2 regions of the Caballeronia grimmiae genome follow, and region 2 is predicted to be linked to the other one. Evidence: riboswitches for the same ligand, from Rfam matches in the RefSeq annotation. Region 2 holds a riboswitch; the other holds the start of a gene.
The links. A riboswitch is a leader RNA that binds a small molecule or an ion and turns the genes downstream of it on or off. The one in region 2 is predicted to bind manganese.
Positions count from the first base shown of each region.

Region 1: linked by a shared signal. The riboswitch ahead of LDZ21_RS13075 (sodium:calcium antiporter) and the one ahead of mntP (manganese efflux pump MntP) in region 2 are both predicted to bind manganese.

Region 1 covers NZ_CP084271.1:2,721,649-2,729,146, reverse strand. Annotated here, with positions in the region: gene LDZ21_RS13080 (ABC transporter substrate-binding protein) at 1-1,502, opposite strand, end outside; yybP-ykoY riboswitch at 1,699-1,872, shown strand; gene LDZ21_RS13075 (sodium:calcium antiporter) at 1,977-2,987, shown strand; gene fliT (flagellar protein FliT) at 3,103-3,402, opposite strand; gene fliD (flagellar filament capping protein FliD) at 3,425-4,876, opposite strand; gene LDZ21_RS13060 (flagellin domain-containing protein) at 5,027-5,851, opposite strand; gene LDZ21_RS13055 (HAD family hydrolase) at 6,076-7,498, opposite strand, start outside.
Region 2 covers NZ_CP084273.1:19,506-27,003, forward strand. Annotated here, with positions in the region: partial or broken gene LDZ21_RS19485 (MFS transporter) at 1-995, opposite strand, end outside; gene LDZ21_RS19490 (gamma carbonic anhydrase family protein) at 1,076-1,600, opposite strand; gene LDZ21_RS19495 (CaiB/BaiF CoA transferase family protein) at 1,597-2,748, opposite strand; gene LDZ21_RS19500 (hydroxymethylglutaryl-CoA lyase) at 2,759-3,709, opposite strand; gene LDZ21_RS19505 (LysR family transcriptional regulator) at 3,843-4,751, shown strand; gene mntP (manganese efflux pump MntP) at 4,788-5,357, opposite strand; yybP-ykoY riboswitch at 5,366-5,544, opposite strand; gene LDZ21_RS19515 (RNA polymerase sigma factor) at 5,566-6,252, opposite strand; gene LDZ21_RS19520 (cupredoxin domain-containing protein) at 6,249-6,557, opposite strand; gene LDZ21_RS19525 (DUF4142 domain-containing protein) at 6,559-7,092, opposite strand; gene LDZ21_RS19530 (alpha-amylase family protein) at 7,243-7,498, shown strand, end outside.

The sequences.
Region 1 (7,498 bases), on a different replicon from region 2:
ATCCACAGCGCCTGATCGTGGATGATCTTCTGCGCGTCGATATACGACTTCGTGCGTTTCGCGACATCGGGCGTCGCCTTGCCATCCGCGATCAGCTTGTCGAGTTGAGCATCGCAGAAGCGCGCGAAGTTGATGCCCGACTTCACCGCATTGCAACTAAAGAGCGGCGACAGGAAGTTATCCGGGTCGCCGTTGTCGCCGGCCCAGCCCATGAAGAGCATGTCGTGCTGGCCCTGCTTCGCTTCCTTGATCAGCTCTCCCCATTCGATCACCTTCACCTGCGCCTTCACGCCGATCTTCGCGAGGTCGGCCTGCAGGAGCTCCGCGCCCGCCTTCGGATTCGGATTCAGCACGCTGCCATTCGGACGCACCCAGATCGTCGTCTCGAAGCCGTTCGGCAAGCCCGCATCGGCGAGCAGCTTCTTCGCACGATCCGCCGAGTACGGATACGCCTGCACGCTCTTGTCATAGCTCCACGTGTTCGGCGGATACGGATTCACCGCCGGCGATGCGGTGTTGTCGAACACGGTCTTCATGTACGTCGTGCGGTCGAACGCCATGTTCAGCGCCTGACGCACCTTCGGGTTGTCGAGCGGCTTCTTCTGCGTATTCAGCGCGACGAAAGCGGTCATGAACGCGGGCGTCTCGCTGACCTTGAGGGCCTTGTCCTTCTTCGCATCGAGCACGTCCTGCGGCTTCGGCGATAGCGCGATCTGGCATTCGCCCGCCTTGATCTTCTGCGCACGCACCGAGGCATCGGGCGTGATTGCATAGATGAGCCGATCGACCTTCGGCTTCGGTCCCCAGTACGACGGGTTCACGTCGTAGCGGATCACCGCGTCCTTCGTATAGCTCTTGAGCACGAACGGGCCGGTGCCGATGGGCTTGCTGTTGATGTCCAGCTGCTTGTCCGCCTTCAGCAACTGGCCGGCGTACTCGGCCGAATAGATCGAAGCGAAGCCCATCGTGAGAATCGGCACGAACGTCGCGTTCGGCTCGTTCAGCTCGAACTTCACGGTCTGATCGTCGACCTTCGTCACGGCCTTGATGAGCTTCACGAGGCCCATCGACTGCGCGTGCGGAAAGCCGCTTGCGCCCGCCACCTTGTGCCACGGGTTGCTGTCCGACAGCATGCGCTCGAACGTGAAGACGACGTCATCCGCATTGAGCGTGCGCGTCGGCTTGAAGTAGTCGGTTGTCTGGAACTGGACGTTCGGCCGCAGATGGAACGTGTACGTGAGGCCGTCGCTCGATACGTCCCACTTCTGCGCAAGCGATGGCGCGACTTTTTTCGCGGCCTCGTCGTACGAGACCAGCGTATTGAAGACGACGTCCGCCGATGCGTTCGTCGTCACGAGCGAATTGAACTGGACGACATCGAAGCCATCGGGGCTCGATTCCGTGCAGACGGTGAGCGGCTTCGACATCGCGAGCATCGGCGCGGCCATGAGGACGGCGGCGAGCGCGGCGGTGGAGCGGACTTTGAAGCGGTTGAGGCGCATGGATTCTCCCGTGACTCTCGGTCACACATCGGTTTTCTTGTTGCTCGGATCATGCCGGGCCGTCGACGCGTGCAAGCGGCGCGCCCGCGCGACAGCTTATCCAACGGCGCGATCGCCTACAACGAAGCATTGCGCATACCGTTATGCCTCGCGTGGAGCGGGTCGGCTTGCCGAACCGTGTGCATCACGCTAAACTGCCCCCGTCTTTGGGGAGTAGCCTTCCTTCGTCCTTCGAAGGAGAACGCGTCAACATCCTCGGCTCTGCTGCCGTGGCGCGTTCGACCGGTCCGGTTTGGCGAGACCATTGATGCGCTATGTCGTTCCTGGTCGGACGGGCGTGGCGCATCATGGTTCGCTGACGTCCGGCCGTGGAATCATCGTCGTGTCCCCACAATCACAATATTCGTCTCCCTCTCGCGCTGCCATTCGCGTTGGCGCGGCGTCCGCTCTTTATCGTTCGATGCGGGGTGCCGCATGACGATGCTCTTCATCGAACTCGCGCTCATGCTGGCGATCATCCTGATCGCATCCGAGTTGTTCACCAACGCGCTCGAGCATCTCGGCGAGCGGCTCGGCATCTCCGAAGGCGTCACCGGATCGCTGTTCGCGGCGGTCGGCACGGCATTGCCGGAAACGACTGTGCCGATCATCGCGCTTCTCGGCGGCACCGCCAGCCGCACGGTCAACGAAGAGATCGGCGTCGGCGCGATCCTCGGTGCGCCGCTGATGCTCGCGACGCTTTCCACCTGCCTGATGACGCTCGCCATCCTGAAGTCGCGCGGCTTGCGCGGAGTCATCATGCCGGAGCGCAGCGGCTTCACGCGTGACCTCAATTTCTTTCTCGTGGCGTTTTTGATCGCGGCAGGCGCGATGTTCGTGCCGCATCATGCGTGGCAAGTGCGCGCGCTGTTCGCGGGCGGGCTCGTCGTGTTGTACATCATCTACGTGATCGCGACGTTCCGGGCATCCGGCAATCTCGTCGAAAGCGGGCACGGCACCGAAGCGCCCGAGACGCTCTTCATCTCGCGTCTGGGCCTCAAGACGAACATCGGCTCGATCATGCTGCAGTTTCTCGCCGGCATCGTGCTGCTCGTCGGCGGCGCGAAGGGCTTCATTCACGGCGTCGAGGGCGTGTCTCAGGCGCTGGGGATATCGGCGCTGCTGCTGTCGCTCATCATCATTCCGATCGCGACGGAGCTGCCGGAAAAGGTGAACAGCATTCTGTGGGCACGACGCGGGAAGGACACGCTCGCGTTCGGCAACATCACCGGCGCGATGGTGTTTCAGGGCACGTTGCTGCCGGGTATTGGCATCATGCTGACGCCGTGGGAGCCGCGAGTCGAAGTGTTGACCGGCGTGCTGATCACGCTCGCGGCGGCGGCGTGGCTGCGCTTTCATGCGCGCGGCAATGGCGTCGCGCTGTGGGCGCTGCTGGGCAATGGCGTGCTGTATGCCGCCTATCTGACGTTGACGCTCGGACGCTGACGCCCGGCCAAAGAAAAATGCCCGCGCGAGGCGGGCATCGATGTTCATGCAGCGCGTCGGACATCGGCGCGTTGTTCTTGTTGTTGTTTGTTTAACGGCGTTGAGCGGGGAAACTTTAGAGGCGCGCGGCCTGTTGATAACGGCTTGCCGCGTCGATGCGCGCGGAGGCTTCGCTGAAGCCCTTGCCCAGCGAGACGCGCGCGGCGTCCGCCGTCTGCATCAACGAGGCGTCGAGCGCCTGGATGTCGCGGGCCGCCTGAAGCGTTGCAGGCTCGTGATCGTTCTGCAACTGCATGATGATCGGCGAGCGCAGTTCGGCCACGCGCGCCGCTTCCATCCAGTCGCCAGCGGCAGCGGCCGCGCCCATCGCGCGCGTGAGCGCCACTGCGTTCGTCAGCAATTCGTGTTGGCTCACATCCGTCTCCGTGCGTCGCCTGTTACTTGTTCGTTGCCAGCGCGCCCGCGCTGTTCGTGCCGCCGAAAAGCTGCGTCAGATACGCCGTGTTGTTCTGCATCGTCGCCATCAGCGTGTTGAGCGCCGTGAACTGCGAGTTGTATTGCGTGGTCAGGCTATCGGCGTAGGTCTGGAGCTTGGCCGTCTGATCGGTCAGGCTCTTCAGGTCCGCGTTGAGCGCCGTCGTGCGCGTGTCGATGATGCCGCCCGTCTGCAGGAACGTCGTGATCTTCGAGCTGAGTTGCTTGCCGATGCCGTTCGTCTGGCTGAACAACTGCTGCACGCGAGTCGGGCTGTTCGACAGCGCGGTCGAGAGCTTCGAATCGTCGATGGACAGCGTGCCGTCGTCCTGAAGGTCGATGCCGATCGAAGCCAGGTTCGTCGTGACCGACGTCGATCCGGAGGTGGACGCGACGCCGCTCGTGACGATATTCGCGAGCGTGCTCCGGATCGTCTGCAGCATCGAATCGCCGAGCAGGACGCCGCCTTGCGAGCCAGCCGCTTTCGTCGAGTCGAAGGTGGACAGCGCGGCTGCCTGGCTCACGAACGAGTTGTAGGCATCGACGAACGACTTGATCGTGCTCTTTTCCTTGGTCGTGTCGGAAGCCACGGTCAGCGTTTGCGTGCTGCCGGCCGCAGCGGAGGCGAGATTGAGCGTCACGCCGCCGATGGCCGTCGTGAGCGTGTTCGTCGAACTCGTGACGGCGGTGCCGTCGACCGTCAGCGATGCGTCCTTTGCCTGCGACGTTTCCGTGTAGTTGCTGCTGCCCGCGCTGTACGAAAGCGATGAATCGACGCCCGCGCCCGCGGTCACCGAGATCGTGTTCGATGCGCCCGTGGTCTTCGAGGCGAGCACGAGGTGCTGGCCGTCGGTGCCGGTCACGATGGTCGCGCTGATGCCAGGGTTGTCGTTGGCCGAGTTGATCGACGATGCGATGCTCGCCAGCGTGTTCGTGCCGTCGAGCGCGACGTTCATCGAAGTCGATCCGAGACTGAGCGTGAGCGTGCCGGTGCCGAACGTGTCGGTGGCCGCGTGCGCCGTCGACGAGATCTTTTGCGCGCTCGCCACGTTGTTGACCTTGATCTCGTACGAACCGGCGACCGCGCTCGTGCCGGCGGTGGCGGTCAGTCCGCTGCCGCTTGCCGTCGCCGTGTACGCCGCGAGCGCCGTGCCGTCGGACAGACCGGAAAGCGACGATTGCAGCGAGGACAGCGCGGACTTGATCTGCGAGACGGCGGACAACAGCGTGTTGTCGCTCGATGTCTTGTTCGCGATCTGAGTGGCCTGCGCCGTCGTTTTGGCGGTGACGAGCGAGCCGACGAGCGTGGAGACATCCAGCGACGAATTTGTCGCGCCGCTGATGATGGACTGCGCGGCAGCAGCGAGCGTGGCGCTGATGTTGGACGAACTCGTGGACGAGGTGGTGGTGGTCATCGGATGCTCCGGACGGACTGCCTATCAGGTTGCGAGCTTTCGTGAGCGGCGCGGCGAACATCTCCGTGCGCCGCTAACGAAAGCTGGGAGGCAAGCCTCCCAGTCGAGCACTGAACCCCGCCAAACCGCGGCGGGGTGAGTGAGTGCGCCTTAGCCGAGGAGCTTCAGCACTTGCTGCGGCATCGAGTTCGCTTGCGCCAGAACCGAGATACCGGCTTGCTGCAGCACTTGAGCCTTCGACAGGTTCGCCGTTTCTTGCGCGAAGTCCGCGTCGGTGATGGCCGACTGTGCCGCGGTCAGGTTGGTCGACTGCGATTGGAGGCTGGTGACAGCCGACGTGAAGCGGTTCTGCTCAGCGCCCAGCGTCGATTGCAGCGTGTTGACCGTGTCGAGCGCGGTGTCGACATAGCCGATCACGTCTTGAGCGCCGCTTGCCGTCGAGATGTCGACGCTCACCGAACCGAACAGGCCGGTCGAGCCCATCGAGACGCTGCCGAAGTCGACGCTCAGCGTCTGGTTCGCCACTGCGCCGATCTGGAACGACACCGACGAAACCGAGCCCGACAGCATGGCCTGGCCGTTGAACGTCGTCTGGTTCGCAACGCGATCCAGTTCGCCGAGACGCTGGGTCACTTCCGTCTGGAGGTAGCCGCGCTGCGTGTCGGAGAGCGAGCCGTCAGCAGCCTGAACTGCCAGCTGGCGGACACGTTGCAAGTTGTCCGTCGTGGAGCTGAGGCCGCCCGACGCCGTCTGGATCATCGAGATTGCGTTGTTTGCGTTCGACACGCCTTGGTTCAGCGCGTTGACGTACGACGTCATGTTCGTCGAAATCGCGAGACCTGCTGCATCGTCAGCTGCGCTGTTGATGCGCTTGCCCGACGAAAGGCGGTTGATTGCCGACGACAGGGCGCTTTGCGAACCGGCCAGGTTCTTTTGCGTAGCTTGCGACAGCGTGTTGGTATTGATGTTCAACATGGCTTGTTTTCCCTCTTTAAAGTATGGCGACTTTAGCGCCTACATCAGTTACGGCGTCGCGCTGTTTTAGAACTTACGCTGACCGCCTTACCTAGGTTATCGGGCTGCCCGAAAAAAACTTTAGGGCTTATGCACCCGGTGTTTTCGATCGGCCGGAAAGCCTTGCGGGATGGGCCTTTCGGCCTTCCTGCTGGGCTTTACCGGATCTGATCGGCAAATAAAAACTACAAGGCGTGCGCCATTTGCGCGACGGCGGCTTTAGCGAGCGGACGGAAAATCAGCCGTACCACTTGCTGAGATTGTTCCTTTGCCGCCGGCAAATAAATCAGTCCGTTCGGTGAAACCTGATAAATGCCGGGTTCACGTTCTTCCATGCCGTCGAGAATGATCTCGCTGCCTGCTTCGAGCGCGCGCTGGCGATCGAATTCGGCGCTCGAATCCAGAAACTCTGCTGAGAAAGTCGTCGCCGATTCAAGCTGCATCCAGCTCAGTTCACGCCCGATCATCAACGCGGTATCGAACTGGGAACGCGGCAGCACGACGGAATAGAAACCGTCGTAAGTCGCACGCGCCGAGACGTTCTGAGTTGCGCTCTCATTGCCCCGCACGAAGAGCGCGGGTACATCGAGCCGCCGGTAGGACGTATCGTCGACGGTGAAGTTGAGCCGGTGACGGCGAATCGACATCAAAAAGATCGCCTGGTCGATGCCCGCATAGCGCATCTCCGACGGATAGCCGGTGCGGAAACCCTTGCCGATGCTGCGCATATAGAACGGTCCGCGCTGGCGCAGCCCCTTGATGCCGGCGTCGACGTTGGCCACGTCGAACGCGATATCCGTGCCGACGTTCAGTTCGAAAAGCGACTTGGCGCTGCGCGCGATTTCGTCGTGCTCGGGCAGATAGACGAGCCGCGCGAGTTCGATCGCCGCGGTCACGCGCAGCCGCTCGCGCGTGAGCTTCGGCAGATGGATGGCGGGCGTCGCCTCCACGTCGCGGATGAACTGCAAGCACGCTTGCTGGATCGTGTGCGTCGTGTCGAGCTGCATGTTGCCCTTCTTGAGGCCGGCGAGAATCGGCGTGCCGTCCTCCTCGTAGGCGATCACGCTGCCGGAGTTGATGGCGCACATCTGCTCGAAATCGCCGATATGCGCGATCAGCGTTTCGACGACGTTCTCATCGGTCCAGCTCGAATCGATCAGCGCCTTGCGGTCGAGATGCGATCCCGGCGAATCGAGCGAGGCGAAGTATCGGCCGATCACGTCCACGTCGAAATGCCGCTTGAAGACGTCGCGGATGGCGTGCTGAATGGTCCCGTAATAGCCGAGGTCCGCGAGCACGAGCGTATCGCCGCGCTCGAGGCCGACGGTCTGCTGAAGATGGCGGAACAGCCGCAGGCGCAGCGCGTTCGACTGGCTCACGATGGTCTTTTCCGTCGCGCGCTCGGCCAGCAGCTTGCGGAACTCCTGCGCCGGGGCCTTCGCCTTGGTCGCGCGTGCGAGCACTTTCTTCTTGAGCGCGGGCGGCATCAACATCTGGTCGCAGATGACGTGCAGCGGGTGCGAGCTTGCGTGCTTGCCCGCATAGCGCTGGATGCTCTCGCCGCTATCGAACGAGACGGCCACGGCGGTGAAGCGGCTCAGATAGACC
Region 2 (7,498 bases):
GAATACAGCAAGCTCTTCGTGACCGTGATGCCCTGCCCGATCAGCAGCGTCGGCACCCAGTTCGCGAAACCGTAATAGCCGATCGCCTGACACAGGTTGAACACGACGAGCATCACGAAGCGCGACCGGTACGGCGGTTGCAGCAACTCCGCGAACGACGCGCGCCGATGCACCGGCTGCTCGACCACCGGCAACGGCGGCGGCAATGGTCCCTTCGCTTGCCGCGCGACGATCGATTCGATATCGCGCACGATCGCATCGGCCTTCTCGGGCTGTCCGTGCTAGGCGAGCCATCGCGGACTTTCCGGCACCGAGCGGCGGATGAACCACACGAGCACCGCTCCCGCCGATCCTGCGAGCACCACGACGCGCCATCCGTCGATACCGAACACGGTCGTCGGCACGAGCCAGTACGACATGATCGCGGCCACCGGCGCGGCGGCAAACATCACCATCTGATTGAAAGCCATCGCGCGGCCACGCATGTGCTGCGGCACGAGTTCGGTCACGTAGCTGTCGATGGTGATGATCTCCACGCCCACCCCGATGCCCGTGATGAAGCGCCAGAGAATGACCGCTTCCGGCGTCGTCTGAACCGCCATGATCGCGGAGCCGATCGAGTACCACAGCAGGGAGACGGTGAACACAGCGCGGCGGCCGTATCGGTCCGGCAGCCAGCCGAAACAGAACGTGCCGACGAACAGGCCCGCGAACGTCGCCGCGATGAATCCGGCAATGCCGGTGAAGCCGAAGAACGAATGAGTCGTCGTGGCGAGCAGGCCGCTCTTCGCCATGCCCGGCGCGATATAGCCCGTGAAGATCAGATCGTAGATTTCGAAGAAGCCGCCGAGCGAGATCAGCAGCACGAGCATCCACAGATGCCGCGTGATCGGCAGGCGATCCATGCGCGCCGAGATTTCCGCGCCCGGCTGATTGCCGACGCGCACGTTGGGTGTGACGAGCGGGGGACTGCCCGCGGTGACGGTCTGCTGCATGTGTGTCTCCTGATCTTCATGATGCCGGCGGCTCGTCTTGCTGCGAGCCTGCCGGGACGCTTGACTGGAATCGTGCTGCTTTAAGCGGTCTGGTCGAGCTCCCGCCGATACTTCTCCGCGCGCGCGGCGTAATCCGCCGCATTGGACGCAAGACCTGCGATCTGCTCATCCGTCAGTTCGCGCACCACTTTCGCGGGCGCACCGAGAATCAGCGAGCGGTCGGGAAACGTCTTTCCTTCGGTCACGACCGCGCCCGCGCCGACGAGACAGTGCTTGCCGATGACCGCGCCGTTCATCACGATCGCCTGAATGCCGATGAGCGAGCCATCGCCGATGGTGCAGCCGTGCAGCATCGCCTGATGCCCGACGCTGACGTTCGCGCCGATTAGCATCGGATAGCCGGGGTCGGCGTGCAACACGGCGCCGTCCTGCACGTTGCTGCCTGCGCCAATTTCAATTGCTTCGTTATCCGCACGAATCACCGCGTTGAACCAGACGCTCGCACGCTCATGCAGCGACGCGTTGCCGATCACGACCGCCTGTGGCGCAACCCATGCCGATTCGGCCAGTTGCGGCTTGCCGTTGCTCAATCCGTAGCAGCTCATGCCGTCACCCGGCTCTTGATGCGCGACAGCACCTCTTGTGTATGCTCGCCAACGCGCGCCAGCGCCTGACGCACGCCGGGACGGCGGCCGCCCATCGTGATCGGCAGGAGGACGACATCGGTCGTATCGCCATCGTCGGTCTGCATCGGCGCGAGGCCGCCGCTCGCCTTCAGATGCGGATCGTCGAGCAACTGGTCGGGCCGCACGATCGGCGCATACGGAATGCCGGCCGCTTCGAGCTTCGGCGCAAGCTCGCCGACGTGTCGATCTTTCAGGATCGCGCCGAGACAGGCGAGCAGTTCGGGCCGCACCGCGACGCGCATCGCGTTGTTGGCGAAGCGCGGCTCGGCCGCGATGTCCGGACGCGCGAGCACATCGCACAGCGTGACGAACTGCTTGTCGCTGACCGCGCCGATGAACAACTGTCCGCCATCGGCCAGCGTGAACACGTCGTAGACGCTCCACGCGGAGACGCGTGCGGGCATCGGCGGCGGCGCTTCGCCGGTCATCGCGTATTGCTGCATGTGTTGCGCGGAGAGGAACACGCAGTTCTCGAAGAGCGCGCTCTGCACTTCCTGGCCGCGTCCCGTGAAGTCGCGTTCGCGCAGCGCGGCAAGCACGCCGATGGCGCCGAACATGCCGCCCATGATGTCGTTCACCGATGTCCCCGCGCGCAGCGGCCGTCCGACGGGACCGGTCATGTACGAGAGGCCGCCCATCATCTGCACGACTTCGTCGAGCGCGAGACGCTTTTCGTATGGGCCGGGCAGAAAGCCCTTGTGCGATACATAGATGAGCGCGGGATAGCGCCGGCTGAGCGTGCCGTAATCGAGGCCGAGCTTCTCCATGAGACCGGGACGGAAATTCTCGAGCACCACATCGCAGGTGCCGATCAGTTCGGTCGCGGTTTCACGGCCCTCCGGCGTGTTGATGTCGATGACGACGCTCTTCTTGTTGCGATTGAACGACCGGAAGAAGCCGATGCCGAGTCCCGGCAGCGTGCGTGTCTTGTCGCCGCCGGGCGGTTCGATCTTGATCACTTCGGCGCCGAGATCGGCGAGGATCATGCCGCACGTCGGTCCCATGACCATGTGCGTGAACTCGACGACGCGCACGCCGTCGAGCGGAAGTCTTGCATTCGAAGTCATGTGGAAAACCTCAGGCGGTCAGCGCGGCGCTCGCCGCATGTTGCGCGAATGATTTGGGAAGACCGGCACGCCACAGCGCGCCGTGCAGGGTTTCGCCTTCGAGCCATTGCGCGACTTTCTCGCGCAGCGCAAGCAGGCCGGTTATGTCGATGCCGGTTTCGATGCCCATGCCGGCCAGCATGAACGCAAGGTCCTCGCTCGATGCGTTGCCGCTCGCGCCCGGCGCATGGGGGCATCCGCCGATGCCGGCGAGCGTCGCATCGAAGCGCGCGACGCCCGTTTCGAGCGCGGCGTACACGTTGGCGAGCGCAAGGCCGCGCGTGTCGTGAAAGTGGCCGCACCAGAAGCGTTCGCCGGCGATGCGGCGCGCCTTCTCGAACAGCTCGCGAACGGCGCGCGGTCCCGCATAGCCGACGGTATCGGCGATGCTCACGCGATCCGCGCCCGCATCGAGCAAAGCCTGCATGCAGCGCAGCACTTCGCTTTCTTCGACGCGTCCCTGGATCGTGCAGCCGAACGCCGTGCCGATGCCGCCTTCGATCAACGTCTTCGCGCCCGATGCATCGCGGGCGGCGCGGATGCGCGCCACTTCCGCGACCACTTCATCGGGCGTCTTGCGCAGATTCGCGAGGCTGTGCTCGCGGCTCGCCGAAAGCGGCACGAGCAGCAAATCGGCTTGAGTCTCGAACGCGCGTTCCGCGCCTCTCAGGTTCGGCACGAGCACGGAAACGAAGAGGCCGGGCAGTGTCTTCGCGAAAGCGACGAGTTCGGCGGTATCGGCAAGTTGGGGCAAGAGGCGCGCGGGCACGAACGACCCGACCTCGATCTCGCGCTGCCCGGCCTGGTAGGCGTCGCGAATCCATTCGCGCTTGTGTTGCGTCGGCAGAATCCGCTGAATGCTTTGCAGGCCGTCGCGCAAGCCGACTTCGCGTATCGCCGCGTCAGTGGGGAACAAGGGCATGAGCCGTCTCCGTGATATCGCCGGTCATCGTGTCGCCGGCGTTGTGCTAACTTTAGACCTTCCGCCGCGACTCAGAAGCGGTATGTCGGAAGCGTTGTGATTCCGAACCGGCATGTCTAAAAAGGAAACGTCCGTGCGCGATATCGACCTGAAGACGCTGCGCCTCTTCGTCGCCGTATGCGATCACCGCAACATCGCGCGGGCGGCGGAGGAGCAGCACATCGAGCCATCCGCTATCAGCAAGCGCATCGCGCAGCTCGAAGCGGACCTCGGCGTGCCGCTGCTGTCGCGCTCGCGGCGCGGCGTCGAGCCGACCGGCGCGGGCATCGCGCTGCTCGAACACGCGCGCAACGTCCTGTTCACGCTCGATCGCATCGGCAGCGACGTCGCGGCGTTCGGCAGCGGGCTGCGCGGGCGCGTGAGCATCTGTGCGTCGGCGTCGGCGATGGCGGAAGCCTTGCTCGACGATATCGCCGCGTTCATGCGCGAACCGGCGAACGCGAACATTCGGGTCGACGTGGAGGAGAGGTTATCGACGGAGCTGGTGCGGCAACTGCGCGAGGGCGCGGCGAGCATCGGCGTCTGCTGGGACAACGTCGATCTCGAAGGCTTGCAGCACGCGCCTTATCGTCAGGACCGGCTGGCGCTGGCCGTGCATCCCGATCATCCGCTGGCGAACGAAACAAGCCTGAGCTTCGAAGACACGCTCGAGTACGAGCACGTCGGGCTGCTGCCGTCGACCGCCGTCCATACGATGTTGAGGCGATCCGCCGCGAGCGCCGGCAAGACGCTCTCGTATCGCGTGATCGTGTCCAGTTTCGATGCCGCGTTTCGCGTCGTCGCCGCGGGCCTCGGCATCAGCGTCGTGCCGGTGGAAGTGGCGGCGACGTATCAGTCGGTGTTCGGCGTCGCGGTCATTCCGCTTGTCGATGCCTGGGCGGAACGGCGCTTCGTGGTCTGCTTCAAAGGCTTCGACACGCTGCAGCCGGCGGCTCAAAGGATGGTCGAGCATCTGACGAGCCGGGCGCGGCAAGCGGCCTGAGCGCCGCCAGCCCGCTCACACTCGATTCAACTCGACTCAGCTCGTATAACCGAGATGTTGCGCGAGAATCGCGCAGCCGACGCCGATCAGCACCACCCCGCCGACGATCTCCGCCCGCTTGCCGATGGTCGCGCCGACGAGCCGGCCGATCATCACGCCGACCGTCACCATCAGCATGGTCGCGAAACCGATGGTGGCGGCGGTCGAGAAGATATCGACGTCGATGAAAGCGAGGCCCGCGCCGACCGCCATTGCATCGATGCTGGTCGCAAAACCGGTGACCGCCAGCACCCAGAACGAATGCGAGTTGGGCTTCTCGTCCGCGTGTCCGGCGCTGCCGCAACCTTCGCGGATCATGCGTGCACCGAGCAGAAAAAGCAGACCGAACGCGATCCAGTGATCCCACGCGGTGACGTACTGCGCCGCCGTCCGGCCGATCGCCCAGCCGACGAGCGGCGTGATGGCTTCGATGACGCCGAAGATGAGGCCTGTCCGGAGGGCTTCGGTGACGCGTGGCTTGCGCAGGCTCGCACCCTTGCCGACGGCGGCCGCGAAGGCGTCGGTTGACATGGCGAAGGCGAGGAAGATCGTGGAGGCGAGGTTCATCGAGTAGGGCTCTGGCCGGGCGAAGAAACACGACGCAACGCGCCGCCCGGCTTGAGGGCGCGTTCCGTCGATGGTCTTGCCAACCTTTGAAGGCTGCGCATGCCACGGTCCCTGTGCGCGGACCGAGTGTGTTGACATGCGCGCTTTCCGTGTGACGGAAAGCCGGCTACTCCCCAGCGAGAAGCGAGAGCTTAACACGGCCGATAGGCTAAGACTCGCCATCGGACAGCGTCGACAGCACCTTCGCAACGATGCGATCGCACCGCGCCCCGCCGAACTCGAATACGTCGCGCTCGGCGAGATCGAAGGCCTGCGCAAGCGATTCCCGCAACAGGCTGCGCGCCCGAAAATGCCGGCTGCGCACCGTCGCTTCCGGAATATGCAGCCATTGCGCGGTCTCCTCCACGCTCATCTCTTCGATGGAGCGCAGCACGAACACGACGCGAAACAGGTCCGGCAATTCATCGAGCTTGCGTTCGAGCAACGCGCGCACTTGCGCACGCGCGAGCGCCTGGTCGGGGGCATCGTCGTGGGAGCGGGTCGTATCGGCCCGTTCGATGGCGGCGGGCGCATCCACGATCGGAATCACGTTCTGACGACGCGCCGAGCGCCGCAATCGCGCGAAGCATTCGTTGAGCACGAGCCGCGACAGCCACGTGAGCAATTGCGAATCACCGCGAAACTGGCTCATCGACCGGAACGCGTGCAAGTACGCATCCTGCAGCGCGTCCTCCGCTTCGGCCTCATTGCGCAAGGTGGCGCGCGCCAGCCGATACAGCCGGCGGTTATGCCGCCGCATCATCGCTTCGAACGCGGCGCGGTCGCCGGCAACGATGCGGCGCGCGATGGCGAGTTCGTCGTTGGTGGTGTCGGTCGCGGGAATCATCGTCGTCATGGCCGTACGTTGAGGACCGCGTGCATCGCCGGATGCAGCGCGCATGAATAGGCGTAGCGTCCGGCATCGCGCGCCACGTAACTCCACGATGCGTTCGCCGCGATGCCGTGCGAATCGAACGCTTTGGCATCGGCGGTGGCGGTATGCGGGAACAGGTCCTTGTTGACCCACATCACGCGATCTCCGCGAGCGACCGTCAGCGCGGGCGGACTAAAGCGCATGCCTTCGATGACGACGACATGCGTCGCCGCACTCGCATCGACGGGCAACGCGAGCGCACTCATCAGCCAGAGCAGCAAGCGCATGTCACGCACCGTTTCTGGCGAGATCCGCCTGCACATGCCGCGCGTGTTCGAGATGCGCGACGAATGCCGGCCGCACCTTCACCAGCAGCGCCTTCAGTTCCGCGTTCTTCGCGCTGGGAATGAGCGTCTTGTCGAGCGCATCGAGCACGCTTTGATGATAGGCGACCTCGTGATCGATGTACGCCTTGTCGAAGCTGCCGCCCGATAACTGCTTCAACTTGGCGATGTTCGCGTCGCCGCCTTGCTTGAGGCTCTGGCTCGCCGGGCTGTCTTCAGGCGTGACGTCGAGCTTCTTCACCAGATCGGTCGCGGCCTTGTTGACGCCGCTGTGATCCGTGACCATCTGCTGTGCAAACGCCTTCACGTCCTTCGATTTCGCTTTGTTGCCAGCGAGCTTGCCCGCGTCGATATCGACCTGATTGGCGGTCACGACGATCGCGGCGATTTGCGGATCGGTCGGCCCAGCCCCTTGCGCCCGGGAAGCGATGCTCGTCAGCGCGAGCGCCGCCGCGAGCGCGAAATGAGTGCGTTTCATATGACATCTCCGCGTATGAAGTGGCAGACACGGCATTGGATGTCACGTCGAAGAAGCGCGTTCCCGATCCGCAGTCCAATCGCGGATTGCCCGCGCCGGCGGATCACGGTTACACTCGGACGCACACGAACCGGGCCTCGATCCAAGCGCATGCTCAACGATCTCTGGTACAAGAACGCGGTCATCTATTGCCTCTCGGTCGGCGCATTCATGGATGCGAACGGCGACGGCGTCGGCGATTTCCAGGGCTTGTTGCGGCGGCTCGACTATCTTCAGGGGCTCGGCGTCACTACGATATGGCTGATGCCGTTTCAGCCATCGCCGGGCCGCGACAACGGCTACGACATCTCCGACTATTACAACGTCGATCCGCGCTACGGGACGCTCGGCGATTTCGTGGAATTCA